3 regions of the Mesorhizobium sp. 113-1-2 genome follow, and region 1 is predicted to be linked to each of the others. Evidence: riboswitches for the same ligand, from Rfam matches in the RefSeq annotation. Region 1 holds a riboswitch; each other region holds the start of a gene.
The links. Region 1 has a riboswitch for cobalamin ahead of JN279_RS19680 (CbtB domain-containing protein). Riboswitches for the same ligand answer to the same signal wherever they lie in the genome.

Region 1 (10,511 bases):
GTGCATGACCAGATGCAAGTGGTTTTCCCTCGCTATCGAGGCCGGACGCGTCACATCGGTTCCGACGGAGAGCAGCGACAGCATGCGATCGGCGCCGGTCCTGGCCACCGTTTCCTCGATTTTCGCCAGCGAGCAGACATGGATCATTGTTTTGAACCTTTTTGTCGATCCTCGCGCCGCGTCGCCCATTCGGCAAGTGCCGATTCGAGCCGCTGCCATTCCTCCTCACTCCCCGGCAGGCCGGCGCGCAGGACATGCGGCCGGTCATAGAAATGCCGAAGCAGGACGCCGCGCTCGCCAAGCGCTGAAAACAGGCCAGCTGCATCCGGCAGGCTGAGATAGCGGAACAGCGTGGTGCCGCCTGCGACAGGCACGCCGAAGCGTCCGAACAGTCCGTCGAGCCGCCCGGCTGCCTCGGCAAGCGATGCCTGCATCGCGTCCTGCCAGCCGATATCGGCAAGCGCGCGAATGCCATATTCCAGCGCCGGGCCGGCGACGGCCCACGGCCCGAATTGCGTTTCCAGCAATTCCACCGTCGCTGCATCGGAAAGCGCGAAGCCAAGCCGCAGGCCGGCCAGCCCAAAGAACTTGCCGAACGAGCGTAGCACGACGAGGCCGCCTCGATCGGCATCGCCGGCGAGACTGTGCTGGCGCGGGCCGACATCCATGAAGGCCTCGTCGACGACCAGCAGCCCGCCTCTGGCGCGCAGCCCGGCGGCCAATGCCAGCAGCCGGTCGCGCTCGATGACGCGACCATCGGGATTGTTCGGATTGACGATGATGGCAAGGTCGGCGTCCGCCAGTGCGGCAAAATCGCTGACTTCGCTCACCTGATGCCCGGCGATCGCCGCTGCCCGCGCATGTTCGGCATAGGTCGGCCCCAGCACCAATGCCTTGCCGGGCCTGACCAGCGAGGCCACGCGCGGCAGCAGGATCTGCGTGCCGGGCGCCGCGACCACATTGGCCGGCGACGGCGCGCCATAGGTGCTGGCCGCGATCTCTGTCAGTTCGCGCGCCCGCCCGGCTTCCGGCAATCGCCACAGCGTGGTGGCGGGCAGGTCGAAAAGCGGGTAGGAGTGCGGGTTGATACCGGTCGAAAGGTCGACGAAAGGCTGAGGGGCGTCGGGGAAAAGCGCCCTCGCCCGGCCAAGACTTCCACCATGGTCCACCGCTCCTTCAAGAAGCTTCATGTCAGTCCTGATCGCTTTCCTGTCACTGGCCGTCGAATTTGTCCTGGGTTACCCGGACTGGCTCTTCCGCGCCATCGGCCATCCGGTGACGTGGTTCGGCAGGCTGATATCCTTTCTCGATCGCAGGCTCAACCGCGCCACGGATCCCGACGCGCTGCGTCGCCAACGCGGTGTCCAGGCGCTGCTGGTCATCGTGCTGGTGCCGGCGGTGATCGGCCTTGGCGTGCAGCTTGTCCTGCTCTGGTTCGTCCCCCTGGGGTTTTTCATCGCCGCCCTTCTGGCGACATCGCTGCTGTCGCAGAAGAGCCTCTACGAACATGTCGAGGCCGTGGCCGATGCGCTCGACAGCGCCGGCCTCGCCATGGGCCGTGTCGCCGTCTCGCGCATCGTCGGCCGCGATCCCGAAGCGCTCGACAGGGCCGCCGTCTGCCGTGCGGCAATCGAAAGCCTGGCCGAGAATTTTTCCGACGGCATTGTCGCCCCGGCCTTCTGGACCGGTGTCGGCGGGCTCGCCGGCGGCGCCGCCTACAAGGCCGCCAACACCGCCGATTCGATGATCGGCCACCGCACCCCGCGCCATGAGGCGTTCGGCTGGGCTGCGGCGCGCTTCGACGACTGGATCAACCTGCCCGCATCGCGGCTGACGGCGCTGCTGATCGTGCTGGCGGCTTTCCTGGTCAAGGGCGCCGATCCCGGCAGTGCCTGGCAGGCGGTGCGGCGCGATGCAAAAAAACACCGCTCGCCCAATGCCGGCTGGCCGGAAGCGGCCATGGCCGGCGCGCTCGGCCTGGCGCTTGCCGGGCCACGCAGCTATGGCGGTATCGTGGTCGACGATGTCTTCATGGGTGAAGGCGGCCGCCGCGACGTCGACAGCGACGACATCAGGCAGGCGCTGAAACTCTACCGCGTCGCCGATTATCTGCTGATCGTGCTGTTCGGGTTGGGCTCGGTCGTCGTCATTCTGGCGTGACCTCACCCTCCCCCTTGTGGGGAGGGTCGGCGCGTAGCGCCGGGGTGGGGGTGCGGCGCCAAGGCCCCCACCCCGCTCCGCTTCGCGGATCGACCCTCCCCACAAGGGGGAGGGTAAAAGACTCAAAACTCGATCCCCTGCTGCGCCTTCACGCCTGCTGAAAAATGGTGCTTGGTTACGCCCATCTCGGTGACCAGATCGGCGGCCTCGACCAATGCCGGCTTGGCATTACGGCCGGTGACGACGACATGCAGGCCCTCGCGGCGGCCCTTCAGCGCTGCAACCACCTTCTCAAGATCGAGATAATCGTAGCGCAGCGCGATGTTGAGTTCGTCGAGCACGACAAGACTGATCGAGGGATCGGCGATCAACTCCAGTGCCTTGGCCCAGGCGGCCTCGGCCGCCGCGATATCGCGCTTCAGATCCTGCGTCTCCCAGGTGAAACCTTCGCCCATCGCGTGCCAGACAACGCGGTCGCCGAAGGCGGCGAACGCATCCTTCTCGCCGGTGTGCCATTTGCCCTTGATGAACTGCACGACGCCGACGCGCTTGCCGTAGCCGAGCATGCGCAGCGCCAGGCCGAAGGCAGCCGTGGTCTTACCCTTGCCCGGGCCGGTGTTGACGATCAGCAGTCCTTTTTCGATCGTCTTGGCCGCCACCTCGGCGTCCTGAACCGCCTTGCGCTTGGCCATTTTGGCGCGATGGCGTTCTTCGTCCTTATTGTCGATGTCGGTCATGTCACTTCACCTTGAGCGGCAGCCCCGCCACCATGAGCAGCACCGTATCGGCGATCGCCGCGACCTGCTGGTTGAGCCGGCCGGCGTCATCGCGAAAACGGCGCGCCAGGGCATTGTCCGGCACGATGCCTTGCCCGACTTCGTTGGATACCACGAACCAGGGCCCGCGCGGCCGCGACAGCACATCCGCCAGCCGCCGGCACTCGGCGCTAACGTCGTGATCGGCCAGCATGTGATTGGTCAGCCACAGCGTCAGGCAGTCGACAAGCACCGGCTGGTTATCGGGCAAGGCCTCAAGCGCGCCGGTGAGGTCGAGCGGTGCGTCGACTGTTATCCAGCCCTCGCCGCGCCGCGAGCGGTGCAATGCGATGCGTTCGCACATCTCGTCGTCATAGGCTTGCGCCGTGGCGATATAGGACCATGGCGCGGGCGACGCCGTCGCCAGGGTTTCGGCGTGCGCGCTCTTGCCGGAGCGCGCACCGCCGATGATGAAGGTCAGCGAGCTTCGATCAGGCAAAGCTGTCGCGCAGGCTGGTCGCGGTGCCGGTGAAGTGTCCGCGCACCACGCCGACGACGGCGCCGAGCACCAGCCAGAACACCAGATTGGTCAGCGTCACCGCCACCACGAACTGGTGGTGCAGGCCTTCCGGGATCGGCGTCTCGAAGCTGTCGGGCTGCGGCGCGCCGACGATGTGCGGGGCAACGATCAGCGCCACGCCAAGGATGGCCAGCGGCAGCGACTTGCGGAACGCGATCAGGCCAAGCCCGCTTGCCGTCGCGACCACGGTTGCCACCCACCAGATCTGGCGCTGCGTCAGGTCGGCCGCCGGCATGGCCGGCAATTCCGGCGGCAGGCCGAGGCCGGGCGCCAGCGTGAACACGGCAAAGCCGGCAAGCCCCCAGAACACGCCCTGGCGCCAATTGCCGATGCCGCCGGCGAATTCCGAAACCGCGACGAGGATCAGCGCAAAGCCGATGCCGGTGACGACGTTGGACATGACGTTGAAGGCAAAGCGCTCGAAGCCGTCGGCCGGTGCCCAGCCCTCGTCTTCGGCCGGAGCGGCGGCTGCGGCCGGAGCCGGGGTGGCGGCGCTCATGGTGTTCGATGCCGCCGGTGCGGCGGAACTCATGGCGTTGCCGCTGGCAGCATTGGCCGGCGCCGCGGGTGCGGCGGCATGGTCATGGCTGTGGCCGCCTTCGGCCTGCTCGTAGACTTCCGCCTTAAGGATCAGCGGCACGGTGGCATAGGCCTGCATGCAGGCAAGGACGACGCCGGCCACGAGCCCTGCGATCGCCGCGATGAACACGACGTTGCGAAACAGATTCATGATGTCAGATCCTCGTCAGTGGCAGGGAAACGCCATCGAATGCCGGTTGTCATGACCGGCATTGTGGACCGCATCGATATGCGAGAAGCCGACAAAGCCGATGATGAACGTGCCGAGCAGCGCGGCAAGCGCCAGCTGCATGAAGCGCGACTGCGAGGAGACGGAGGCGCCGAGGGAGACGGAAGCGGTATTCATATCTTGTCCTTTCACCCTCCACCCGAGGGCCTGTCAGTTTTGCCGTCGTCGGCAGGTCTCCTGGCTCACGGATCAGCGCCCTTCCCCACCTTCCCGAAGACGAATCTTCAGTGGCATATGGAGAGGACTACCGCACACAGTTGCGGGGGCAGCCACGGCATTGGGCAAGAATTTCGCCCGCACCGCATTCCCTCTTGGCTCCAAAACGGAACCGACGACTGCATGACTATAGGGAAAATCGCGACACGCGGCAAACCAAATTCCGCCGGCAAACAGCGCGATTGCGCCATGCCGTTTCCAGGCGCGACAATTGACAATTCTCCTGGCCGGGTGTCGGCTGACCGCTTCACAGGAAGCCAGCCATGCAGCCCACTGCCAGCGAGCGCGCCCCTTACAATGGCCTGACCCGGGCCGAATCGACCCTGCCCTCGTCGGCCTATTGGGATGAAGCGGCGTACCAGCTCGACCTCGACGCCATCTGGTACAGAAACTGGCTGCTCGTCTGCCGCGAGGCCGATCTGGCAAAGCCGCTGGCCTTCCGCCGATTCCGCATCGGCACGCAGGACATCATCGTGCTGCGCGACGACACCGGCGCTTTGCGTGCCTTCCACAACACCTGCCGCCATCGTGGCTCGCAGCTTTGCCAGGAGAGCGAGGGCCGGCTGAAGGCGCGGCTGATCACCTGCCCCTACCATGCCTGGTCCTATTCGCTGCGCGGCGACCTCGTGCGCGTGCCATCTAAATCGCTGCCTGACGGATTCGACAAGGCCGACCATCCGCTCTACCGCGTCGCGCTCTCGGTGTGGCGCGGCTTCGTCTTCATCAATCTGCAGGAGGATGCGGCGGGCTCCGCGCAGGCCTCCTTCGACCCGGCCTCCGGCGATCTCGGCAACTGGCCGCTGGAAACGCTGGTATCGGGCCATGTGCTGCGCAAGGTGATGCACTGCAACTGGAAGATCTTTTGGGAAAACTTCAACGAGTGCCTGCACTGCCCGGGCGTGCACAAGGATCTGTCGCGGCTGGTGCCGATCTATGGCCGCGGCCTGATGAGCCGGCATGACGACCCCGAATGGACGCGCCACGCCGACAATGACGCGCCGGAGTTTTCCGGTGGCCTGCGCGACGGCGCCGAGACCTGGTCGCGCGACGGCCAGACGCATGGGCCGATCTTCTCAAGCCTGACGCCGGCCGAACGCGCCGCCGGGCAGACCTACGCCACCAGCCTTCCCTCGATGTTCATCGTCGGTCATGTCGACTACGTCAGGACCGTGCGCCTGGTGCCGCTTGGTCCCGAACAGACCGAGCTTGTTGCCGAATGGCTGTTCGCGCCCGAGGCGCTGGCCGCGACCGACATCGATAACATCGTCGCCTTCGGCACACAGGTGCTGGAAGAGGACGCGGCGATCTGCGAGGTCAACCAGAGAGGCCTGCATTCGATGCGCCACGCCGCCGGCGTGCTGATGCCCGAGGAGTACGACCTGCACCGCTTCCACAACTGGGTGCGCGAGCGCCACGCTGCACTTACTGCCTGATCCTCAAAGCGACTTCGGCAGGTAGCGCCACGTGACAAACCCGCAAACCGCCGCCAGCAGACCGAGCGTGACGAACACCGAGCCCAGTCCAAAGAAAGCCAGCACCACCGAATAGACCAGCGGCGGCGTCAGCTCGGAAAAATCGAGATAGGTGCGGTAGACCGCTGCCATCTGCGCCCGCTCATAGGAGCGCACCGAGCGCATGAAGGCGGTCGAGCCCAGCGCATCGAGCGCGATGGTGAAGAAGGCGCCGCACAGCAGGAAAGCGCCGGTGAGCAACGGCACACTCTCGCCCACCGTACCTGCTGCCAGGAGCATCGCCGACATGGCGAAATAGGCGAAAGTCATGGTCTTGCGGCCGCCAAAGCGTTTTCCGGCCTTGCCCCAGAAGATCGCCATGAACAAAAGCGCGTTGCCGGCCGAGACCAGCAGGCCGCCGGCCAGCTTGCCCTCTCCGGTGATCACCATGAACAGCGGCCCGTAGACGAAGAACGTCGTCCAGAAGCAGGAGCGGCCGAAGGCGATCAGCCAGGCAAGCCTCAATCGGGGCTGCGCGATGAAGCGGCCGATATTGGCGAGCGGATTGGCCGGCCGTGTCTTGCCGGGCCGGATCGACGGGTTGTCGCCCAGCCGATAGGTCCAGAACAGCGCCAAGAGCGCCAGCGCGAACACCGCCACCGCACCGTGCGCGGCATAGATACCGAAGCGCGTGTAGAGGAAGATGCCGAGCGTCGGCCCGCCGGTCCAGGCAAGCATCGACCACGCCATGCGCAACGATTCGGCCTGCATGAAGTCGGTCTTGCGGATGTGGTCCATGATGTAGAGGTTGAGCGTGATCGAAAGCGCGCTGGCGCCCATCACCCGACACAGCATGCCCGCCAATTGCCCGGCAAGCGTGTGGGTAACGAAAAACAGCGAGCCGATGGCGAGCAGGCAGGCGCCCGCCGTGTAGACCCAGCGCCGGGCAAAGCGGCGGATCAGCATCGGCATGAACAAGGTCACCGACAGGCCGAGCAGCGCCACGATGGTGTAGAGGATCGAGACGATCTGCTCATTGTGCAGGATTTCGTAGGCCTGGATCGGGATGACGCTCGACACCGTGGCGCGGGCGAAGGATTCGACCGCGTAGAGCGAGGCGAAGGTGCGCGCATCCGCGGCCTTGAGAGCCGGAAGCCAGATCGGATGGCGCACATGAGTGGACATTGCTTCCCCAAAGCAGAATCATCGGCCAAATCTGCCGTGGTCATTCCCGGACGATTAAGAGGAAACCGACGCGTAACCGGCCAAAAGCGAAGCCGGTCAAAGGCTTCCCGGCTCTGGCCTAAAGCGCCGCTTGATCCGATGCCTCGGCCTTCTTCTGTCCCGCCCAACCGTGATAGTCCTCAGGCGGGGCTGAATCAGAACGCGAGACCATGACCATCCACACGCCGACCGCACCCGTTCCGGAGCCATCCAAGCGCATCGTCGCCATCGACATCGTGCGCGGCATCGCGCTGCTGGCCATGGCGAGCTACCATTTCACCTGGGATCTGGAATTCTTCGGCTACACCGACCCCGGCCTCACCGCCTTCGGCTGGTGGAAGATCTACGCACGCTGCATCGCCTCGACCTTCCTGTTCCTGGTCGGCGTCAGCCTGTACCTGGCGCACGGCCAGCAGATCCGCTGGAACGGTTTCTGGAAACGTTTCGCCATGGTTGCCGGTGCGGCGATCGCCATTTCGGTGGTCACCCGCATCGCCACGCCGGACGGCTTCATCTTCTTCGGCATCCTGCACGAGATCGCGCTCGCCAGCCTGCTCGGCCTCGCCCTCCTGCGGCTGCCGGCCCTGCTGACGCTTGTCGTTGCCGCGCTCGTCATCGCGGCGCCCGTCTATCTGCGCTTCGAGGCCCTGGATCACCCCTGGCTGTGGTGGATAGGCCTGTCGGCGATCAATCCACGCTCCAACGACTACGTGCCGTTGTTTCCATGGTTCGGCGCGGTGCTTGTCGGCATCGGCGTGGCGAAACTCGCTTCCGCGTCCGGTGTAAGAGCGCGGCTGGCAAGCCTGGTGCCCGGCCGCTGGGCCAATCCGCTGCTCTTCATCGGCCGCCACAGCCTGGCTTTCTACCTCATCCACCAGCCGTTGCTGATCGGCTGCGTCTGGCTTTTTTCGCAAATCATGCCGGCCCAGGTCGACACCCCACAGGTCAATTTCCTGAAAACCTGCCAGCGCTCGTGCGAGCAGACGCGCAACGCAACCTTCTGCACCAGCTATTGCGGTTGCATGCTGACGACGATCGAGGGCGAGGCCACGCTTGATCGGCTCGAGAACAACGACCAGAGTGCGGAATTCCGGGCGCATCTGGGCGATCTGGCCGCCAGTTGCACGGCCCAGACCGAAGACAAGATGGACGAGGGAGGAACGCAATGACCGAAACCCAGCCGAAGCCCGGGGTGATCCCATGGCCGCCGGTGATCTACACCGCGGCGATCGCCATCAGCATCATCCTCGGCATGCTCTATCCCCTGCCCTGGATCGGAGACCTTCTGGGCGACCTGCTGTTCGCCGCCGGCTGGGTGGCGCTGTTCGGCGTCGCCGCACTCTGGTTCACCGCCATCCGCACCATGATGCGGGCCAGGACCACCCTCAATCCCAACGCAGTGCCCGACCACCTCGTCACCACAGGACCCTTCGGCATCACCCGCAACCCGATGTATCTGGCCAACACGCTGCTGTTGATCGGCGTCGCCTTTGTCTCGGGGATCGTCTGGTTCCTGCCGCTGGCGTTCATCGCCGCCTTCGTCACGCAGAAGGTCGCCATCGAGCGTGAGGAAAAGGTGCTGGCGGCGAAATTCGGCAAGAAATACCGCGACTACGCCAAACGCGTGCGGCGCTGGATTTGAACAGCGTTACGTGTTGACGCCAAGCTCCACCAGCCGCTCGACGCAGGACTCCTCGGCCTGGTCAAGCTCGGCCAGCGTCTCCTCGAGGTCGCGGCGCTTCTGGCGCAGATCCTCGCGCTTTTCCTCGATGCGCTTGATCATCAGCTTGAGCTGGCCGACCTCGCCCGGCGGCTCCTTGTACATCTGGATGATTTCGCGGATTTCGTTGATCGAGAAGCCGAGCCGCTTTCCCCGCATGATCTGCCGGATGAGATGGCGGTCGGACGGGCGAAACAGCCGTGTACGGCCACGCCGCACCGGCTGCACCAGCCCCTCATCCTCATAGAAACGCAGCGTCCGCGTCGACACGTCGAATTCGCGGGTCAGCTCGGTGATCGAATAATATTCCCGCATTGTCGCTCCACGCCGGAAGCCTGGGCAACGCCACGCGGCGTCGCCTTCTGTCCCGAACCAAACCCTTGCCTGTCGGAATCGACATGGCCCCCGCGCGAGCCTCGCACGGCATTTACGTAAAAGTCAATTGAGGCCACTCACGGGTAGTGTCTCAGTTTGAAATTTCACCGCCGCTACGATCTCTCCGATATTCCGAAGCCATCCCGTAACGGAAGCGTATGCCATCGATTGCGAGCCTCTTTGATGTCGCAGACAAAATCGGCTCCGCAGTTGGAGCGGGCTCGTAGCGGATTCGAAGCACAATCGAAACCTTGGCTGGCGGGGTTTCTGGATATCTCTGGCGAAATTGATCGCTTGTTGCAATCTGCAAGTAGGAGTCCACTCTCGCCGATATGCTTTCGAGATGCGCAGCTATCGCCTCGTCATCTGTCCAAGGCAACGTATCAGTGATGACGAACCGCAGACCATTATTTCCCAAACGAACTTCCAAATCGTTCGAAAAGTCATCACTGATAGCAAAACTCTCGTTGTTCATTATCCTTCAATCGTTTTTTGTAAGGCCCGCGTTTGCCCGGCTTCGGCGCAACGACGTCCATCTTCTCGCAAAGGTCTTCCATCGACCAGAGAGTTTTCGATACGCCAGAGGCGCGGATTGGCCCGTCGGGCAAATTTCAAACTGAGACACTACCCACTCACGCGACGCCGAACCACCAGGTGGCAAGGCCGAGGAAGGCGAAGAAGCCGACAACGTCGGTGACCGTGGTGACGAAGACGGCAGAAGCCACCGCCGGATCGATCTTGAACCGGTCGAGCAGCAGCGGGATCAGAATGCCGGCAAGTGCGGCGACGAACATGTTGATGATCATCGCCGCCGCGATGATGCCGCCCAGATTGCGATCGTGGAACCAGGCCGCGGCGACAATGCCGATCAGGATGGCGAAGATGATGCCGTTGATGAAGCCGACGCCCATTTCGCGACGGATGATGCGGCCGGCATTGTAGATGTCGATATCCTTGGTCGCCAACGCCCGCACGGTAACGGTCATGGTCTGCGAACCGGCATTGCCGCCCATGCCGGCGACGATCGGCATCAGCACCGCAAGCGCCACGATATGCTCGATCGTGCGGTCGAACAGGCTGATCACCGACGCCGCCAGGAATGCAGTCAACAGATTGATCAGCAGCCAGGGAACGCGCGAGCGCGAGGTCGAAAATATGCTGTCGGAAAGCTCTTCGTCGCCGACGCCGCCCATGCGCAGCAGATCTTCCTCGGCCTCCTGCT
Region 2 (10,511 bases), 3.6 Mb from region 1:
GATCGTCTTCTTCTCGCTGCAGCGCTATTTCGTCCGCGGGCTGCTTGCCGGCTCGGTGAAAGGAGGCTGAGACCATGCAATCCGCTTTGAAAGCCAGTTCGAACCCTGACCTCGCCATCGATCGCGACTGGTGGCGGGGCGCGGTGATCTACCAGATCTATCCGCGCAGCTACCAGGATTCGAACGGCGACGGCATCGGCGATCTCAAGGGCATCATTCAACGGCTCCCCTACATCGCCGCGCTCGGTGCGGATGCGATCTGGATCTCCCCCTTCTTCAAATCGCCGATGAAGGATTTCGGCTACGACGTCTCGGACTATTGCGACGTCGATCCGATGTTCGGCACGCTGGCCGATTTCGACGCGCTGACGGCGGAGGCGCACCGGCTCGGCCTCAAGGTGATGATCGACGAGGTGCTGTCGCATACGGCCGACAGCCATCCGTGGTTCAAGGAAAGCCGGTCGAGCCGCGGCAATCTTAAGGCAGACTGGTATGTCTGGGCGGACGCCAGGCCCGACGGCGCGCCGCCCAACAACTGGCTGTCGATCTTCGGCGGCTCGGCCTGGCAGTGGGACACCAGCCGCCAGCAATATTATCTGCACAATTTCCTGGCCGAGCAGCCCGACCTCAACTTCCACAACCGCGAAGTCCAGGACGCGCTGCTCGAGGTCACCCGCTTCTGGCTGGAGCGCGGCGTCGACGGCTTCCGCCTCGACACGATCAATTTCTACTTCCACAGCCAGGGCCTGGAAAACAACCCGCCGCTGCCGCCGGAAGAGCGCAACGACCAGACCGCGCCGGCGGTCAATCCCTACAATTACCAGGACCATATCTACGACAAGAGCCGCCCGGAAAACCTCGGCTTCCTCGAACGCTTCCGCGCGCTGCTCGACGAATATCCGGCGACCGCAGCGGTCGGCGAGGTTGGCGATTCGCAGCGCGGGCTCGAAGTAGTGGCAGCCTATACCGCCGGCGGCAAGCGCGTGCACATGTGCTATTCCTTCGACTTCCTGGCGCCGGAAAAGATCAGCGCGGACAAGGTCCGATCGGTGCTCGAAGCGTTCGGCAAGGTCGCCAGCGACGGCTGGTCGTGCTGGGCTTTTTCCAACCATGACGTGATGCGCCCGGCCTCGCGCTGGGCCGCCGGCGAAGCGGATCCCATCGCCTATCTCAAGGTTATCTCAGCCTTGCTGATGTCGCTGCGCGGCTCGGTCTGCCTCTACCAGGGTGAAGAGCTCGGGCTCGGCGAAGCCGAACTGCGTTTCGAGGATCTGCAGGATCCCTATGGCATCCGTTTCTGGCCGGAATTCAAAGGCCGTGACGGCTGCCGCACACCGATGGTCTGGGATGGCGACGCCAAGAATGGCGGCTTCTCCCAGGCAAAGCCCTGGCTTCCGGTGCCGGCCAAGCATCTGGCGCAGGCGGTCAATGTCCAGCAGGGCGATCAGGCTTCGCTGCTCGAGCACTACAGGCGCTTCCTGACCTTCCGCCGCGCCCATCCGGCACTGGCCAAGGGCGACATCACCTTCATCGAAAGCGAGGGCGACACTGTCGCCTTCACCCGCCGCGCCGGCAATGAGCAGGTCGTCTGCGTCTTCAACCTCGGCGCCAAGCCGGCCAAGGTTGACCTTGGCAACCGATCACTGCAACCTTTGCCAGGACACGGGTTTTCCGGGCAGGCGAGCCCCGGTCCGATCGAGCTCGGCGGTTACGGCGCCTGGTTCGGACGGATCGACTGAATTTTTGAGACATCACTGGGAGGAAACCAATGGCCGATGTCAATCTGAGACAAGTGAAGAAATCCTACGGCAACCTGCACATTCTCCACGGCATCGACCTCGATATCAAATCGGGTGAGTTCATCGTCTTCGTCGGCCCGTCGGGCTGCGGAAAGTCGACCTTGCTGCGGTCGATCGCCGGGCTTGAGGAAATCACCTCCGGCGAACTCAAGATCGCTGGTGAGGTCGTAAACGATGTGCCGCCGTCCAAGCGCGGCATCGCCATGGTGTTTCAGTCCTATGCGCTCTATCCGCACATGACCGTCTACGACAACATGGCGTTCTCGATGAAGATCGGCAAGGAGAACAAGGCCGAGATCGACCGCCGCGTGCGCCAGGCGGCGGAAATCCTGCAGTTGACCAAATATCTCGACCGGCTGCCCAAGGCGATGTCGGGCGGGCAGCGCCAGCGCGTCGCCATCGGCCGCGCCATTGTGCGCAATCCGAAAGTGTTCCTGTTCGACGAGCCGCTGTCGAACCTCGACGCCGCCCTGCGCGTCGCCACCCGCATCGAGATCGCGAAGCTGAAGGAATCGATGCCCGCCACGACCATGATCTACGTCACCCACGACCAGGTCGAGGCAATGACTCTGGCCGACCGCATCGTGGTGCTTAAGGACGGCCATATCGAACAGGTCGGCACGCCGATGGACCTCTACAAGAAGCCCGGCAATCTGTTCGTTGCCCAGTTCATCGGCTCGCCGGCCATGAACATCCTGCCAGCGACCATCGACAAGACCGGAAACCCGACCGTCGTCAGCCATGTCGGTGGGCGCAAGGCGACGGTGCCGATCACGACGCCCGCCTCGGCGAAGGGTGCGGCGGTCAGCTTCGGCGTGCGGCCGGAAGACCTCATGGTCGCCACCGGCGTGGACTATCTGTTCGAGGGAACGGTCGACTATGTCGAGCAACTCGGCGAGGTCCAGCTTGTCTATGTCGACATCGGCCGCGCTGACCTGCCGCTGGTGACCAAGCTGCCTGGCAATGTCGAGGTCAAGCGCGGTTCGACGCTGCGGCTGAGTGCCAATGCCGAGGACCTGCATATCTTCGATGCGGACGGACATTCCTTCGCGCTGCAGAAGCCGGAAGCAAAAGCGGCCTGAGGCCGCCAGTCTTGCTGGGTCGAGAGTCCTGCCGGGTCGAGGCGACACAAAAAGAGCGGCGGGCCAAGCCCGCCGCTCTTTTTTGGAAGATTAGCTTCAGCTCTTAGTGGTTGCCGAAGAGGTTCCGGTCGCTGCCCTGAGGCGCCGACTTCTGCGCGTCGCCCGACGAATTGAGCAACTTGTAGACGGGCGAACCGCTGTCGCGGATCGAAGCCGTACGCGAGTTGTCAACTGAAGTCGCGGCAGGCTGGTTGGCGGCATTGGAGCCATAATTGTCGCTGCCGGCGAAAGCACTGCCGGAGATGGCCAGAACGGCGGCGGTGGCAAGGATGATTTTCTTCATTTCAAGTCTCCTGAATTTCTGGATTTCGCCGGGACAGTGGGCACGCCCACCGTCCCGCTGCGAACCGGCTATTGGTTGTTGCCGAAAAGGTTGCGGTCAGCGCCCTGCTGCGCAGGCGCCTGAGTGGCCGGAGCCGACTTCTTGATCGAAGCGGTGTACGAGCTGTCGTTCGAAGCAGCAGCAGGCTGGTTGGCGCCATTGGAGCCATAGTTGTCGCTGCCGGCGAAAGCGCTGCCGGAAATGGCCAGAACGGCGGCGGCAGCAATGATGATCTTCTTCATTCGAGTCTCCTGAATTTCTTGAGGTCGGCCAGAGCGGCGAGGCGAAAAACCCGCCATTGGCCGGGATCGGCTGTTAGTTGTTGCCGAAGAGGTTGCGGTCAGCACCCTGGACCGGCGCCTGAGCAGCCGGCTCCGACTTCTTGGTCGAAGCGGTGTGCTGGCTGTCGACAGCCGTTGCTGCAGCGGCATTCGAACCATAGTGGTCGCTACCAGCGAAGGCGCTGCCGGAAATGGCCAGAAGGGCGACGGCAGTGAGAACAATCTTTTTCATTTTTGGTACTCCAGTATTTTTCTGTCCGTCTAGCGGCGTGTCTTGGGATTAAAATCGCGTCGTTCGGACAGGCCCGATGTGGGAAAGCCAGCTAGCCGTTTCCAATCACGAAGTTGTTTGCCGTGGACCAAGAATCCACCACTTGAAATTGTACCATGGCCTTCTACGTCAGATATTTCACTCTTTGATATCAGCATGTTAGGTGAAACCAGCGCTGCGATCACCAACTGTATCGAAGCCTCAGCGTTCACACCGTCCTGCACGCACCGTCAACAGAAACGAACCGTTCGGTTCGATTTTAGAATCTGCTAATAGTCACTTTTCGAAACCGTTAACCTTTTAGGCGCCCATTCCGGACCGATTCTGACGGCGGGCACTGCCGTCAACGAAAACGATTTTTCGTGACCGCTGTGCTTGACCCGATCATTGCGCATGCGTGTCGCGCCACATGGATGCGATGTCGCTTTCATGCCGATGTCGCAAACGCTGTCGTGATTAGATCATGGCATCTCAGGTGCCGCTTCGTGACGACGAGGCGGAGAATTGGGAAGCCGGTCAAAGTCCGGCGCTGCCCCCGCAACGGTGGTGGAGTTCAAGTCGCAACGGGAGACCACTGGGCGAGAGCCTGGGAAGGTGTCGCGACCGTCCGCAAGGACACTCCAGAGCCCGGAAACCAGCCCGAGATATCTAGACTCGACTGATCGCGGTGGGCGGTCAAGAGGCGGATGGCGCATGCCCGGCTTTCGCCGGCCTGCGTCCGATCCTTCCTCAATCACCACCATAGTCAGTCCTTAAATAGAAGAGGACAGGACATGGATGCGCGCAACGATATGCTGAGGCTCTTGAACAGCCGCAGAGAGGGCTTCTCGCTGGAGCAGCCCTTCTACACGGATCCCGATTTCTTCAAGCTCGACATGGAGCTGATCTGGTATCGCGACTGGCTGTTCGTCGGCCATGATTGCGAACTGCCGAAGCCCGGCAGTTTCATCACCGTGCAGATCGGCGACTATCCGGTCGTGCTGGTGCGCGATCAGCAGGGCAAGATCAACGCCTTCCACAATTCCTGCCGCCATCGCGGCAGCCGTGTCTGCAACACCGACAAGGGCACGGCCGCCAAGCTGGTCTGCCCCTATCACCAGTGGACCTATGAGCTGGACGGAAGGCTGCTGTTTGCCCGCCAGATGGCCGACGGTTTCGACAAGAGCCAGTTCAGCCTGAAGCCGGTCGCCTGCGAAAGCGTGGCCGGCTATATCTTCATCTGCCTGGCCAAGGTACCCGCCGACTTCGCGCCGATGCGGGCGATGATCGAACCCTATCTCAAGCCGCACCGGCTCGGCGAAGCAAAGATCGCCTTCGAGAGCACGATCGTCGAGAAGGGCAACTGGAAGCTCGTCTGGGAAAACAACCGCGAGTGCTACCATTGCGCCGGTAATCACCCGGAACTGTGCAAGACCTTCCCGGAAGCACCGACTGTGACCGGCGTGCAAGGCGCCGACAGCGATCCGGAGATGCTGGCGCACTGGGCCAAATGTGAGGCGGCCGGCCTGCCGAGCAAGTTCCGCATCGACCCGGCCGGGCAATACCGCGCCACAAGGGCGCCGCTGCTGCGCGACGCGGTCAGCTACACGATGAACGGCAAGCGGGCGGTGAAGAAGAACCTCTCCGACACGGTCTCCGCCGACCGTATCGGCACGTTGATGCACTATCACTACCCGACGACCTGGAACCATATCCTCATCGACCATGCCGTCACCTTCCGCGTGCTGCCGATCAGCGCCACGGAAACGGCGGTGACGACCAAATGGCTGGTGCACAAGGATGCGGTCGAGGGCATCGATTACGATCTTGCCGAACTCACCCATGTCTGGACCGAGACCAACGACCAGGACCGCCGCATCGTCGAGGAAAACGCCTTCGGCATCCTGTCGCCTGCCTATGAACCCGGTCCTTATTCGGAGCTGCACGAGGGCGGCGTGATCCAGTTCGTCGACTGGTACGCCCGTTTCATCGGCCCGCGCCTTGCCGACGATGGCCGGCCGGCCCTGCGCAGCGTTGCTTGAGAGAGGTTGAGGGATGAATGCGATGACGGATCTTGGGCTCTATCGCCATCTCGACCAGATGGCGCCCTGGAACGACAGGCTGCAGGTGCTGGAAGTGATCGGCGTCAGCGACGAGGCGCCTGACGTCAAGACCTTCACCTTTCGCTCCGATAACCAGACCTGGTTCCGCTACAAGCCAGGCCAGTTCGTGACGTTGGAACTGCCGACATCGGATGGGCCGCTGATGCGCACCTATACGCTGTCGTCCTCGCCGTCGCGGCCGTTCTCGATCGCCGTGACGGTGAAGGCGCAGGCCGGCAGTATCGGTACGCGTTGGATGTTCGATAATCTGAAGCCAGGTTCCCACGTCAAGGCCTACGGGCCGGCCGGCGATTTTTCGCTGCACAGCCACCCGGCGGCCAAATATCTGTTCATCTCCGCCGGTTCCGGCGTGACGCCGATGATGTCGATGCTGCGCTGGCTGAACGATTGCGCGCCATGGACTGATGTCGGCTTCGTCAACTGCGCGCGGCGCGCCGAAGAGATCATCTTCCGCAAGGAGCTCGAACTGCTCGGCGGCCATATGCCGGGCCTGTCGCTCGGCTTCATGATCGAGGAGCGGTCGAGCCGCGAGGGCTGGTACGGCCATATGGGCCGCATCGACGCCATCCGGTTGCCGCTGCTGGCGCCCGATTTCCGCGAACGCGAGATCTTCTGCTGCGGTCCGGATCCCTTCATGCGCGCCGTGCGCGGCATGCTGGACGCCGCCGGCTTCGATATGACGAAATACCACCAGGAGAGCTTTGCCGCGCCCGCGGTGGAGGAAATCCAGGCGCCGTTCGCATTGCCGGCTGAAGACGATGCTGCCGTTCCGGTCGAAGCCAAAACACCGATCCGCTTCGCGCTTTCGGACGTCGACGCCGAGTGCGTCGCCGGCCAGACCGTCCTGCAGACCGCGCGATCTTCGGGCGTGCGGATTCCGGCGGCCTGCGAGTTCGGCCTGTGCGGGACCTGCAAGGTGAAGAAAGTCTCCGGCGCCGTCGAAATGAGCCACAATGGCGGCATCCTCGATCACGAGATCGACGACGGCTTCATCCTCGCCTGTTGCTCGAAGCCGCTGTCGGCTCTCGAAATCGAGGCGTGAACGGTTCGCGATCCAGCTGTTCCCCCAAAACGGCCGACGTCTTGCCGGCACCGCTTGCCTTGCCAACGAAGAACCGAGCGTTTACAGGCGTTGTCAGTGGAAGCGTTCCTGCCGGAGGGCGGGAACTGCGAGGCGGGGCAACAATAATGCGCGATTCCGACGCCTATTCGGTTGCGAGCAGGGACATCGTCTTCGAATCCTTCGATGGCGAGGCCGTGGTGCTCAACCTTGCCAACGGCAAGTATTTCGGCTTCTCCGATTCCGGCAGCAGGGTCTGGCAGGCGCTCTCGTCCGGGGTCGATGCCCGGACCCTGATCGGGCTGAACGCTGGCGGTTCGACACTCGGCGCGGCTGAACTGGAACACTTCATATCGCAATTGCTCGAACTGGGGTTGCTGGTGCCTTCGGAAGCGGCGGCGCGACCGCTGCCGGGCGAGTTGCCTGCCGAGCTTGCCGCCACGAGCGAACCGCTCACGGTGAGCACTCACGACGACCTCGCCGATTTGATCATCGTGGATCCCATTCACGAGGTCGAGGAACCCCTCGGCTGGCCGGCAGTCAAGCAGGCATCCTGACGAGCCGGTCGCGTCTGGGACAGGGGCGCAGGATGCCGCGCGTCACGCTCGAAACCTTGCCGGATTACGCCCGGTATCTCATCACCGCCGCTGAAGAAGCCGCCACACATTATCCGGCGACGCGGACGGTCCGCCTGCCCAGGCTGGAACTGACCGCGCATGTCGCTCCCGGCGTGCTTGCGGATGCGCTTGGCGACGCCTTCGTGGAGGCCGAGGATGACCTGTCGGAGCCATCGACATGCCGCATCTTCACCGTTCATCCCGGCATCGGCGGCATCCCTGAGCCGGCGCAGTGGGGCGACGCGCATTTCACCGAATACGGCTTTGCCGAACGGCTCGCCGGGGTCGGGCTGCGCGGCCACTATTTTCACGATCTGGATTTCTGGCAGGTCTACGATCCGGAGCGCCGCATTGGCGTCCAGCTGATGACCTCGCCCGATGCCTTTCCGCCCTGGGAGCCGACAGCGCCGCTGCGAGCCTTCCTGCACTGGGAATATGCGGCGCGCGGCATGCGGCTGACCCATGCGGGCACGCTGGGCGCCAATGGCAAAGGCGTGCTGCTGGCCGGCGCGGGCGGTGCCGGCAAATCCGGCACCGTCGCCGCCGGCCTGCTCAACGGACTAGACAGCGTCGGCGATGACTATGTGCTGATCGATCTGGCCGGCGGCGTGACCGCGCGGCCGCTGTTTTCAACACTGAAGCAGGACCCGCAAGGTTTCGCACGGCTGGGCTTGAAGCAGCGACTGAGGATCGAGAGCCCCTTGAACTGGCAGGGCAAGCACACGTTTCACATTGCCGACATCGCGCCCCGGCCGGTGCCAGCAGCGCTGGACATCGTTGCGTTGGTGGTGCCACATATCGGCGGTGGCGAGATGAGTTCGATTGTGCCAGTGTCGCGTCGAGACGCCATGATCGCACTAGCACCGTCGGGCATCATGCAGATGCCGGGGGAACGCGAAAGCGGCTTCCGCTTCTTCGGTGATCTTACCCGCCAGTTGCCAAGCTACCGTCTGTCCCTGGGAACGCATCCCGAGGAGATCGCCGGCACGCTTGCGGATTTTCTGACGCGAGTTGTTTCGTGAAATTGAGCGTGATCATGCCTGTCTACAACCGCGAGCGCTATGTCGTTCCGGCCTTGCGCTCGTTGGTGCGCCAGCGCGATGCCGCCGATCTCGACATCATCGTCATTGACGACGGCTCGACCGACGGCTCGGCCGAGGCCGTGCGTTCGATGATGGTCGAGCACCCTTGCATCCGGCTGTTCCGGCAAGAGAATATGGGTGTCGCGAGGACACGCAATGCCGGGCTGAGGCAATTGCCTGCGGACGCCGAGTTCGTTTCGTTCCTGGATTCCGACGACATCTCGCTGGCCGGGCGCTTCAAGACCGATCTTGCGCGTTTCGGCGCGAGCCCCGGCTTGGAGTTAACCTATTCGCTGATGACGCTGGTCGAGCGGATTGACGACGAGAGGCTGGAGCCTGCGGTCGACAGCCGCACCATGACGATGCGGGGCATTTCGCTGAGCACTGCTCTGTTCCGCCGGAGCCTTGTCGAGCGAACGGGCCAATTCGACGAGGAGTTCGAACAGGCCGAGGACACCGACTATCTGCTGCGGGTTTTCGAAACGGGTCCGAACTACGAATTGCTGGACAACGTCGCGGTCTACTACCGGCGCCACGCCGGGAATATCACCAAGGAACATGACAGCCGGGTCCGCAACCATTTGCGTGCAATCCACAAGTCGATGCGACGGCGCAAGGCCGATCCGTCGCTGCGCGAGGTTCAGGGTATTTTCGAGCTGAAGAACCCATCTGCTGATTGGCGGATGATGTGATGCCGAGGCTGAGCGTGATCATGCCGGTCCATAACCGCGAGACCCTTGTGGGCCCGGCACTACGCTCACTGCTCAGGCAGCGTGGCGCCGCCGATCTCGACATCATCGTCATCGATGACGGCTCGACCGATGGATCGGCCGAAGCGGTGCGGTCGCTGATGGTGGAGAACCCCTGCATCCGCCTGTTTCAACAACCCAACATGGGCGTGACCCGGACGCGCAACACCGGGCTGGGACTGCTTGAACCGGAGACCGACCTTGTCTCCTTTCTCGATTCGGACGACATTTCGCCGGTCGGACGCTTTGCGGCCGATATCGAACTCTTCCGCAACGATCCGGGTCTGGATCTCACCTATTCAAGGATGATGCTGGTCGACAAGATCGACGACGAGCACCTGGAACCCACCGCCGACAGCCGTAGCATCACGGTTCGCGGCATCCATTTGTCGGCGGCGATCTTCACGCGCCGGCTTATCGCACGCATCGGCGTCTTCGACGAAGCCTTCAACCAGGCGGAGGACACCGACTACCTGCTGCGCACCTTCGAGAGCGGACCAAGATATGTCATGCCGGAGACCGTGGCCCTCTACTACAGACGCCACCCCGGCAACATGACCAGACAGACCGAGGTCCAGTCGCGTGAATTCATGCGTGCCATCTACAAGTCGATGACCCGCCGCAAGGCAGATCCGACCTTGCGGCGGATCGAGGGCATCTTCGAACTCAAGAAGCTCGCTGACTGGCGGTTCATGTGATGAGTGGCTACAGCGTCGTCATTCCAGCATTCAACGCAAGCGGTACCATCGCCGAGACGCTGCGATCGGTCGCCACCCAGACGGTTCGCCCGGACCTGGTGGTGATCGTCGATGACGGCTCGACCGACGATCTCGCTTCGGCGATCGGCGGAACAGACCTGCCGGTGCAGCTGATGCGCCAGGCAAATGCCGGACCTGGCAGCGCCACGACCAGGGGTATCGCGGCGCTGTCGACGCCGCTCATAGCGACGCTCGATGCGGACGATCTGTGGCTGCCGGACAAGATTGAAAGACAGCTCGCGCATCTCGAGAGAAGTCCCGCAACATCGGGCGTTTTCTGTCACTGGCGGAATTTCCGCAACGACCAGCTCGACGCGCCCGAGACCAC
Region 3 (10,511 bases), 3.4 Mb from region 1:
TTAAGAATGTCGTCCCCTTGGAAAGACTTCGGATATTCTTCAACTGAATCGCAATATCCTACATCCCAAGTTGCGCCCCCCTGAGGCAAATCCCACTGAGATACTCGATACTCAAGCTTCGAGCCTTTCAGGATAAATCGACGCCTCGGGTAGCTCCGAGCGATCACGCGGATGTCACCCCGTAAGTCATTTTCGATCCATTTTCTTTGATTCTCGACGGCGTCGGCGCGGGCCTGGTCTCCCGCGATACGCTCTATGGCGCGAGACAGGTCCGTAAGGGGCCCTAAGCGCACCGCAACAACAATTGGATTGCTGGACGCGGATGCAACAGCTTCTAGGCCGACAACAATATCGCGGATGGCCCGCTCCACGGACTCACCATCCACCAAACGGCGATCTGCTTCTTCCTCAAGTAACGACAGGAGAAGCGTCTTTTCTCGCTCTCGCAGAGTTGGGAGATCGGTAATCGCTTTTTTTAGCGCACTGAGTTTTCTTACAGTTCTGACCGGCGCACCAAACATCTCCGCAGCTAGTAGTCCGAAGTCGAACCAATCGGTGGCTGTCGAGAACTCACCAGGACCGCGCTCAAGTTCCGGTGGCCTCGCGACGCGTTGCTTGGCCGGATTTGCTGAAGCACCGTCGTTACCTGCAATTCGCAGCGACCATTCGAAACCACTCAATCGAAAGTCGTTGCTGCCGTCAGGGCCAACGAAAATTGAAGCCGAGGAAAGCGTCCGGTGGATCGTGCCGCCGTCATGTAAAAGGCGTAAGGCTTCGGATATGCGTAAAAGCCCCTCCCACAGCGGTCGTCTCCTCGATGCCACTGTCAAGTTAAGCAGCCAGTGGACGTTCTGCCTTCGCTCAAGCAATTCCGATAGGATTCCGCGTCGCCCGCCTTCCAGCGCGATAAAAAAATAATCGTCAGTGATGCCGAGATCTTGGAGGGTCATGAACCTCTGGCTGGCTCCAGGATAGCTTTGAAGCCGCCTGAGGCCTCTAACCTCTCGATTCCACAAGGCCCGGATGTCCATTTCGTCGCCGCTGCGACGAGGCCACAATTTGACATAGTACACGTCACCGGCGTCCTGTGCTTGCCATAACTCAGGCTCGCCCCGCTCGACACTACCCGGCAGCAGCTTCCTTTTGAGGACGTAACGTCCGCCTAATATTTTTGTGACCATGTTGCTTTAAGACTATGAGTCGCACTCCGCGTCTAGTACACAAAATCACTTCCCCACATAAGGTTCTAACGCGTGCCGGGCAAAATCGACGACAACTTCGAAGACTTCGTGTCCAATTGGGATTTGTTTCGCGGACGGTTGACAATTTTTCTAGGCGCAGGAGCTTCGATAGGCGCCAAGAACAAATTGGGCGAGGATCTTCCCAACGCATATGCTCTGCGAAACACGCTATGGCAGCGTTTCAAGCATGACGGCTCGACTGCGTTTGACCCGGAGAGCCTAAAGCTCATGAGCCTAGAGCATGCCGCCGCGATAATCGAAACCAAGACCGGCCGAACGCCGATGTCTGAGTTCTTGGTCGAACATTTTACCTGCTTCCTGCCATTGTGGCAGCATGTTGCACTGGCCAATCTGGGAGCGCGGTCGATATTCACGACCAACTACGATGAGCTAGTTGAGCTTGGCTACAAATCGAGTAGCTCTCTCCCCCCGGACATAATTTATGATGATAGGCAAGCTTTGAGCGGTCGCATGCCGCTCTACAAGCCGCACGGAAGTTTAACCTACGCCCACGAGCCGGTCGGTAAAGGTGGCTTGGTTATAACTCAATTCGATTATTTTGAAATGATATCATCGTATCGAAAGATGATATCAAAAGCCATGGGCGGATTTGAGAACAGCTGCGTCCTACTCATTGGATATTCTTTCAGTGATATGGACATTGGTGCTGAATTATACTCAATCAGGCAGAAAAACCGAGGCATCCCTTGGTACACTGTCTTTCCAAGAGATGATCATCAGGTTCGGAAGATGTACTCGAATCGACTGTTTATAAATCAGATCAATATGGATTTCGAGCAATTCATGACTAAACTGGACAATCGCGTTAACTTTTTGCCTCCTGAGCTGAAAAATAGTCGAATCAAGAAACTCAGGGCGGCCGGGCGTATCCAATGAAATCAAGAATGAAGAAGCCCTACAGTTGACCGGGCTTTCTCTTGATGCGGCCTTGTGTGCTCGCTCGGGCACATGCTCAATAATGTGGGCGAAGGGTAGGAAATTCACTATCGGCACGAACCCGCTCCAACCAATCCTCGCCCGCGATTGGGTTCCCAAAGCCGCGTTCGCGGCCTCGCGTAAGAACCGCCCGCTGCATATCTGACGGTTGCAAAGTCTTGCGGATCAGCGCCGATCCACGGCGCTTCGTTCTTGGTGGCCTCGGTGAGGCCGGAGCTTTTCCTTTTCTCGTTGAGATAGTTGGAAGGCTCGCACATCAGCGGCATTGGCAACGTCGGCCGCATGCGACAACGCCTGTTGCGACACGCTCTTTTCGTGCCGATGGGACAAAGACCTCTCCGAGCCTGCACTGATAAGAGGCGGCATCGTAAGCGGCTTTGGGCGAAAGAGACCGATCAGCGCAAGGGCATTATTCGCATCATCACATAAACATCTCGTTATATGTATTGACAAGGAGCGAAGCTGCTGTGATTGTGCGCATGTCGTGGTTCTCCGCGCGGCACTGCCGTAGCGGAGCTAAGAGGGAAGCCGGTGCGATGCCGGCGCTGCCCCCGCAACTGTTAGCGGCGAGCCAAGCCCATTGGTGTCACTGAGGCGAACGGCCTCGGGAAGACGGGCAGAGGCTTTGACCCGCGAGCCAGGAGACCTGCCACGACGAACAACGTCCACGGGCGGGGTGTCTCGGTGGCCGCGGTAGCCTGGCTTCGTGCCGCCTACTCGCGCGTTCCTTGTCCCCACGCCCCAACCATCGGGGTATGGCATGACTGTCTCTCAACAAATTCCAGTGGCAACGCTCGGCGTGCCGCGTATCGGTCGACGGCGGGAACTCAAATTCGCGCTTGAAAGCTACTGGTCCGGAAAATCTCCCGCTGCCGACCTGCTCGCGACGGCGAAGGCGCTACGCGCCGCCAGCTGGAGGGAGCAGCACGATCGCGGCGTGTCGAAAATCCCGTCCAACGATTTCTCGCTTTATGACCATGTGCTCGACACCGTCGCCATGGTCGGCGCCGTGCCGGCACGATACACCTGGACTGACGGCGAGGTCCCACTCGATACCTATTTCGCCATGGCGCGCGGCAACCAAGATCAGGCCGCTGATTGCGGACATGCCGGTGACGAGCATGCGGCCAACGGGCATGGCCTTGCCGCGATGGAAATGACCAAATGGTTCGACACCAACTATCACTACATTGTGCCGGAACTTACCGACGATCAGAGCTTTGCCCTCTCGTCGGCGAAACCGGTCGATCATTTCCTCGAGGCCAAGGCGCTCGGCATCCACACGCGCCCGGTCCTGCTTGGACCGGTTACCTTTCTCAAGTTGGCGAAGTCACCTGAGGAAGGTTTCAACCCTATCGCGCTCCTGCCACGGCTGCTGCCCGTCTACGAGGAGCTCCTGCGGAGGCTGAAGCTCGCGGGAGCCGATTGGGTACAGATCGATGAGCCGGCGCTCGTGCTGGATCTGATTCCCAACGAACGGGATGCGCTCCAATTCGCCTACTGCCGGCTGGCGAAAGCAGCACCCGAGTTGAAGATCATGGTCGCTACCTATTTCGGATCGCTGGGAGACAATCTCGAGACCGCAATTTCTCTGCCCGTGGCGGGACTGCACGTCGATCTCGTGCGCGCTCCAGAGCAGTTGGAGACCGTCGGCCGGCTCGCGCAGAAGGAACTTGTGCTCTCGCTCGGGCTGATCGACGGCCGCAACGTCTGGCGCGCGAACCTGCCTGCCATACTTGACCGCATCAAGCCGATCGTCGCCGACTGGCCGTTGGACCGCGTGGAGATCGCCCCGTCCTGCTCGATGCTGCATGTGCCGATCGACCTGGACATGGAGACGACACTCGATGCGGACGTGAAATCGTGGCTCGCCTTCGCGGCGCAAAAAACCGACGAGCTGGTCGTGCTCGCCCGTGCCCTGGCTGAAGGCCGGGACGCGGTCGCCGCCGAACTAGAGGCGTCGGCTGAGGCTGCCGCCGCTCGCGCGACATCCGCTAAGGTGCATGATCCGCTCGTCGAAGGTCGGGTCGCCAGCATCAAGGTCGCCATGACGCGCCGGAAGAGCGCATTCGACGTGCGCTCCAAGCTTCAGGCCGACACGTTTGGCTTGCCATCCTTCCCCACCACGACGATTGGCTCCTTCCCGCAAACAGCCGAGGTTCGCAAGGCGCGGGCAGCCCATGCCAAAGGCGAGCTGAGTTACGTCGACTATGAGGCGTTCCTGAAGAAAGAGATAGAAGCCGCCGTTCGCTGGCAAGAAGAGATCGGACTCGACGTGCTGGTCCACGGCGAATTCGAGCGCAACGATATGGTGCAGTATTTCGCCGAGCAGCTCCGCGGCTTTGCCTTCACGCAGCATGGGTGGGTGCAGAGCTATGGCTCGCGCTTTGTGCGACCCCCGATCATCATTGGCGATGTGTCGCGACAAAATCCGATGACACTACACTGGTGGCGATACGCCCAGTCGCTGACGCTAAAGCCGGTGAAGGGCATGCTTACCGGCCCGGTGACGATCCTCAACTGGTCCTTCGTCCGAGACGACCTTGCCCGCTCAGCCGTCTGCCGCCAGGTCGCGCTCGCCATTCGCGATGAAGTGAGCGACCTCGAAAAGGCCGGCGCCAAGATGATCCAGATCGACGAAGCCGCACTGCGCGAGGGCTTGCCGCTTCGTGAGGCCGACTGGGAAACCTATCTCGACTGGGCCGTCGAATGCTTCCGGCTGGCTTCAACGGCGGTTGGCGATGCGACCCAGATTCACACCCATATGTGCTACTCCGAGTTCGGCGACATCGTGGACGCGATTGCTGCAATGGATGCCGATGTGATCTCCATTGAAACCTCGCGCTCGCAGATGGAACTGCTCGATACGCTGCGAACCTTCAAGTATCCGAACGAGATCGGTCCTGGTGTCTATGACATTCACTCGCCGCGGGTCCCGGAAGTGGGCGAGATTTCCAACCTCATCATGCTTGCGCGCGATCGATTGTCGGATGGCCAACTGTGGGTGAATCCCGACTGCGGTCTCAAAACGCGCAGATGGGAGGAGGTCCGCCCTGCCCTGGTGAACATGGTGGCTGCAGCACGCGCAATTCGGGAAAAAGCGCAGACCGCGTAGGGCTCGGTGCCCCTCGCCGGCGGTGAGCGGCAACGCCACACCGGGCATCGAGGGGGAGTCTATCCGGCGCACCCAAGGCAATCGAGCTGCCGGTGACGAAACGCCTCGGCAAGCTTGGCCTGGCCGCGGCCCTTGTTACGGCGCGTTGAAGTCAGCTGTTCCAGAGGCCTCCGTTGGCGGGCGATCGAGGAGGCTTGGGCCTCAAATGAGCCGGCCAGAAACGAGACGGCTCTCCGCCAGCCCGTTTCGGATTATTCCGTATTGGGATAATCGAAATCACTATCGTCTCCCCGCCCTTGGTCGCCGAAACCCCAGTCCCGACCATCGGGAGAAGCATCGGCGATCACGCGCTGGTCCGCGGAGCGTGTTCCGGGAACCGGATACAGGGCCAAGCTGGGGAAGGTTCAAACGGCACTTGTGGAGACTGTTGAGGCGGCATCGAGGCTCCGCCATCTGCAGCGGGCCAATTCCCGCTTGATGGCTCCGTCTGCCTCTGGCTGCAATCACGATCACCGCGACGGCGAAGCCGAGCGGCCGCAGCTGGCTGGCGGACCCTTGTGCTTCGATGGTGGAAGATCAGGCGCCGGACCAGGAAAGCCGTCGCGGAAGGAGAGGGGTTGGCTTGCACCTGGCGATGCCGGCAGGGGTATTCGGAGCGCGCTCAATAGCGATGTGCAGATGGCCGAAATTCATGAGCGGCGCCCTAAATCTCAATCGCTGCGTAGAATGCGTGCTTCGAGCGCGGCTGCGACGAAAGCTCGTCGAGCGGCTGGTGGATGGGTCTTACCGCGTAACACCTGCAGACAGGTGTCCATCGCAATTCTGCGCTTATCGGTCTTATGATGCAGATCCCGCAGCAATATAGCGGCCGCGTCGTTGACGTCGAACACGATACGCTCCGAGCTGCGGCGGCTAACCTGAACAACGACTGGCCTCTCAAATCTGATCAAGCCGGTCATCTCTCCCCTCCTCCACAGCCACTATGCGGCAAACAGCCCCGGGTCGCATTTATTTACTCAGCCGAACGCCACCGCTGCATCTGCGCCGCCGAACCTGGCCATTGCCGACCAAGCGATCGCCATGAGCTGCGTCTGGCCATGGTCAGGTTGCGTGCGATCTGCGGTTTTGTAGTCGGTGGTGAGGAACTGCTTCTCACTCGCGTGGTCTAGCTGTGAAACCTGGACATACTGCACTGTTTGACGCGTCTCGCGCCAGTCTCAAACATGCCGTCGAAGTCTACACCTGCACTTTTCCACTGCCCGATCTGCAGGCGGCGATCCACTGCATCGCGGAGGTTGAATCTTCCAAGATGGCGACCCGCTTCGCAAAGCCGAAAAAGGCATTGCGCGCCGTGCTTACCGGCTTGCGCCCATCGTACGCATCGTAGCATGCCCTCAGGGCGGCTTCGTGGATCATGTCTCTGCGATCTTCCGGCCATTCATTGAGAAAATCGATTGCATCCGCAAGGCCGGCGATCTCTTGGATGATGTGCGTTGCGCGCCTCACGAAAAGCGGGCTGCTGAAAGCCTCAGCGTTCATTCGTTCCTCCAACCTTCCAAATAGCCAATTTGTGTGAAGAGGCGCCGCATCGACGCGAGGCGACCCTGACACAATGTGTTGTCAGGGCGATGACGGTTCAAGAGGAAGATCCGCGACGGCGACCGGGCGTGCAGCGATCCGCCAACACATCATGCAATGGCTTTGGTTGCCATCAAACGCGGTCGTCACTATTAAGCTACGAGATGATTCTTACCCGGCTACTCTAATTCCGCAGGAGCGTTTTCATGACCGAAGAAACCGAGAGCAAAGCCGACAACCTCATCGAACTCACCGCCCATGTCGTCTCAGCCTATGTTTCGAACAATCCGGTTCCCGTCGGTGAACTGCCTGGGCTTATCGGCCAGATCCACATCGCATTGAAAGGCACTGCTGGTGGTGCCGCACCAGAAAAATCGGAAGCTCTCAAGCCTGCCGTACCGATCAGAAAATCGGTTACACCCGATTATATTGTCAGCCTTGAGGACGGTAAGAAGTTCAAGTCGCTCAAGCGTCACCTGGCTACCCACTATGGCCTTACGCCCGACGAATATCGCGCAAAATGGGAGCTGCCGGCGGACTATCCCATGGTGGCGCCGAACTACGCTGCGGCGCGCTCGGCATTGGCCAAGACCATGGGTCTGGGCCGCAAGCCGAAGGAACCGGGAGCGCCGGCACCTGCCAAGCGTGCCCGCAAGAAAGCCGCAGCCTGACCGCAATTTTTCAGGATGGGCTAGGCGGATCAGGCATGATTTCGCACTCGCGAGATAAAATTTGTGCGTTGCAATATCCGGGGCGATCGGTATGATCATGGTGTCGGCCATCTACTCCTCCCAGATGTGGTGCCGACGCTGAATGAGGCGCACCTCCTCCCGCGTCTCATTCTAAATCGAGCCCGCTGCCACCTCCTCCCGGTAGCGGGCTTTTTCTTTGTCTGAGGCGCGATTTCGGTAGGCCAACGCATTTGGCTCTAAGCGAGGCGAATGCTCCGAACTTCCAGGCCTTTCTTGCCCTGCCCGCATTGGACAAACACCTTCTGACCCTCCATCAGCATGCTGAGTCCTGAGCGGGTCAGCGCGGTGGCATGAACGAAGATGTCCTTCTCACCGTTTTCAGGTGCAATGAAGCCGAAGCCCTTTTGGGGATTGTACCATTTGACCGTGGCCTCGCTCTCCAACTGGGCGCTCGTCCCGGCGGTGGACTCTCCAGCGCAACGCGTATGCACCTGAGGTTTCGCGGTCTGACCGCCTACCTCCAGCACTTGCGCGACCTGATGACCTCTTGGACTTTCTTCCGTTGTGACCTTGAGACGCGTTCCCTCGGAAACACCGCGGCTCCCGGCCGCCTCCAGCACCCGGATGTGCAGATAGGCCTCGATGCCCTCCGGCAATTTGACAAAGCCAAAACCCTTGCTGGTGTTGAACCACACCACTTCGGCGTCGACAGGATCCGCGGTTACAGTGGACGAACGCTGAAAGTAGCTTAGCTCGGAAGGCCGTTCCGCAAAAGAAACCGGGTCATCGTCATGACGATGCCGGCGTGGCTCACGATGGTCTTTATATTTTCCCATGATCGTCTCGACTCGGCTGAACACCTCATTGCGCCTCCCGGCAGGATAATCTCAATCGGGCGATGCATTGATGTCAATTCACCAGTTGGCCGCTTCACCCGCTCTATCGCATCACGATCCCGGCCGACCTGTTGCCACACGAAGTCGACGATGGCGGATGAGCAATATGCGACAGGTCGACCTGCTGATCCGAACGCGTTCCCCATATCGCACGGCAAAAGGGTCGCGCTGAAGGGCGGCACCGCGATCAACCGTTTCGATCGTGACACGCCCCGGGCTGCCGCCTCACGCGGATGCGCATCCGACATTTCGATTTACGCGCAATTTACCCGCACAGCCTGCAGGAGGGAGACGGGCAGCTTGTCGTTGAGTCGTCCGGCTAGATCAACCCCGCCTGCTCAGCCTCGCGGCGCAAATTCTGCCGTGGCCTGGGGCCGATCTGCTGGATCACCAATCCGGCCGCCAGTGAGCCAAGGTCGCCGCAGGTCTTGAGGTCGCGGCCCTGCGTATAGCCATGCAGGAAACCGGCGGCGTAGAGATCGCCGGCGCCGGTCGTGTCGACCAGTTCCCGGATCGCCGTCGCTTGGATGACCACGGTCTCGTTGCCGCGCACGATGACCGAGCCCTTTTCTGAGCGGGTGACGGCGGCGATCCGGCAATCCTTGCGGATCTGCGCCAGCGCCTCGTCGAACGACGATGTCTGGTAGAGCGACTTGATCTCGTGGCTGTTGGCGAAGCCGATGTCGACGGTGCCCGAGCGCATCAGGTCGAGGAACTCGTCGCGGTAGCGGTCGACGCAGAACGAATCCGAGAGGGTCATCGAGACCTCGCGGCCGGCTGCGTGCGCCAGCTTCGCCGTCTGCCGGATCGCCTCTTTGGCGCGCGGCGGGTCCCAGAGATAGCCTTCGAAATAGGTGACCGCCGCACCCGACGCCTTGTCGGCCTCGACATCTTCCGGCCCGAGTTCGACGCAGGCGCCGAGATAGGTGTTCATCGAGCGTTCGCCGTCGGGGGTGACGAAGATCATCGAGCGCGCCGTCGGCGGCTCGCCCTTGAGTGGCTTTGTGTCGAAGGCGACACCCTGCGCATGAATGTCATGGGCGTAGATTTCGCCCAGCGCATCGTTGGAGACCTTGCCGAAGAAGGCGGCGCGGCCGCCGAAGGAGGCAACACCGGCCGCCGTGTTGCCGGCGCTGCCGCCGGACGCCTCGATCGCCGGGCCCATGCGGCTGTAGAGCAGTTCGGCGCGCTGGGTGTCGATGAGGTTCATCGCGCCCTTGATGATGCCGTTGGTCTCGAGGAAGTCCTCGTCGCACTGGGCGATGATGTCGACAATGGCATTGCCGATGCAAAGCACGTCATAATCCGGCATCAATGTCTCCGCCAACTACCCACCGGCTTGCTGCTATGCCGCCCGGGCGCGGGTCTAGCGAGTTGAAATGGGTTGCCGCATGCGCTTGACCCAGCGGCCCTCACGCAGCTGCCGGTCCTGCTTCACGCAGCAAGTCATCGGCTCTGTCCGTCTTCTCCCAGGTGAATTCAGGCTCTTCACGGCCGAAGTGTCCGTATGTCGCCGTCGGGCGGTATATCGGGCGTAAGAGATCAAGCATCTTGATGATGCCTTTCGGCCGGAGATCGAACAGCTCAAGAACAAGGCACTCGATCCTTTTTTCGTCAATCCTTGCGGTTCCGAAGGTATTGACCATGACAGAAACCGGACTGGCCACGCCGATCGCGTAGGCAAGCTGAACCTCGCAGACCTCCGCAAGTCCGCTGGCAACGATATTCTTTGCGACATACCGCGCCGCATAGGCGGCCGAGCGGTCAACCTTAGATGGGTCCTTGCCCGAAAAGGCGCCGCCGCCGTGACGCCCCGTTCCACCGTAGGTATCGACGATGATCTTACGTCCAGTGAGCCCGCAATCGCCAGCAGGCCCACCGACCACGAACCGCCCTGTTGGGTTGACCAGAAATCTGATCTCCGAAGTATCCAGATGGGTTGGCAGGACCGGTTTTATGATCTCCTCAATGACGCCTTCGCGGACTGTATCTTGGGAGACCGCCTCGTCATGCTGCGTTGACAGGACTATAG

Region 2: linked by a shared signal. The riboswitch ahead of JN279_RS01945 (aromatic ring-hydroxylating oxygenase subunit alpha) and the one ahead of JN279_RS19680 (CbtB domain-containing protein) in region 1 are both predicted to bind cobalamin.
Region 3: linked by a shared signal. The riboswitch ahead of metE (5-methyltetrahydropteroyltriglutamate--homocysteine S-methyltransferase) and the one ahead of JN279_RS19680 (CbtB domain-containing protein) in region 1 are both predicted to bind cobalamin.

Annotation. Positions count from the first base shown of each region.
Region 1 is NZ_AP023242.1:4,050,617-4,061,127, reverse strand. It holds gene JN279_RS19710 (tyrosine phosphatase family protein) at 1-147, opposite strand, end outside; gene cobD (threonine-phosphate decarboxylase CobD) at 144-1,190, opposite strand; gene cbiB (adenosylcobinamide-phosphate synthase CbiB) at 1,189-2,160, shown strand; gene cobO (cob(I)yrinic acid a,c-diamide adenosyltransferase) at 2,283-2,897, opposite strand; gene cobU (bifunctional adenosylcobinamide kinase/adenosylcobinamide-phosphate guanylyltransferase) at 2,899-3,414, opposite strand; gene JN279_RS19685 (CbtA family protein) at 3,407-4,225, opposite strand; gene JN279_RS19680 (CbtB domain-containing protein) at 4,241-4,420, opposite strand; cobalamin riboswitch at 4,454-4,651, opposite strand; gene JN279_RS19675 (aromatic ring-hydroxylating oxygenase subunit alpha) at 4,783-5,952, shown strand; gene JN279_RS19670 (MFS transporter) at 5,956-7,155, opposite strand; gene JN279_RS19665 (heparan-alpha-glucosaminide N-acetyltransferase) at 7,365-8,363, shown strand; gene JN279_RS19660 (methyltransferase family protein) at 8,360-8,836, shown strand; gene JN279_RS19655 (MerR family transcriptional regulator) at 8,843-9,229, opposite strand; gene JN279_RS19650 (DUF6572 domain-containing protein) at 9,381-9,764, opposite strand; gene mgtE (magnesium transporter) at 9,922-10,511, opposite strand, start outside.
Region 2 is NZ_AP023242.1:426,243-436,753, forward strand. It holds gene JN279_RS01915 (carbohydrate ABC transporter permease) at 1-70, shown strand, start outside; gene bglA (beta-galactosidase BglA) at 75-1,739, shown strand; gene JN279_RS01925 (ABC transporter ATP-binding protein) at 1,769-2,881, shown strand; gene JN279_RS01930 (DUF680 domain-containing protein) at 2,985-3,224, opposite strand; gene JN279_RS01935 (DUF680 domain-containing protein) at 3,293-3,505, opposite strand; gene JN279_RS01940 (DUF680 domain-containing protein) at 3,579-3,776, opposite strand; cobalamin riboswitch at 4,272-4,472, shown strand; gene JN279_RS01945 (aromatic ring-hydroxylating oxygenase subunit alpha) at 4,589-5,836, shown strand; gene JN279_RS01950 (hybrid-cluster NAD(P)-dependent oxidoreductase) at 5,859-6,959, shown strand; gene JN279_RS01955 (PqqD family protein) at 7,106-7,534, shown strand; gene JN279_RS01960 (serine kinase) at 7,567-8,616, shown strand; gene JN279_RS01965 (glycosyltransferase family 2 protein) at 8,631-9,368, shown strand; gene JN279_RS01970 (glycosyltransferase family 2 protein) at 9,368-10,123, shown strand; gene JN279_RS01975 (glycosyltransferase family 2 protein) at 10,123-10,511, shown strand, end outside.
Region 3 is NZ_AP023242.1:7,476,974-7,487,484, forward strand. It holds gene JN279_RS35885 (AAA domain-containing protein) at 1-950, opposite strand, end outside; gene JN279_RS35890 (SIR2 family protein) at 1,254-2,138, shown strand; cobalamin riboswitch at 2,667-2,866, shown strand; gene metE (5-methyltetrahydropteroyltriglutamate--homocysteine S-methyltransferase) at 2,983-5,313, shown strand; gene JN279_RS35900 (DUF982 domain-containing protein) at 6,024-6,272, opposite strand; gene JN279_RS35905 (DUF982 domain-containing protein) at 6,550-6,852, opposite strand; gene JN279_RS35910 (MucR family transcriptional regulator) at 7,098-7,562, shown strand; gene JN279_RS38780 (cold-shock protein) at 7,820-8,419, opposite strand; gene JN279_RS35920 (adenosine kinase) at 8,799-9,791, opposite strand; gene metK (methionine adenosyltransferase) at 9,892-10,511, opposite strand, start outside.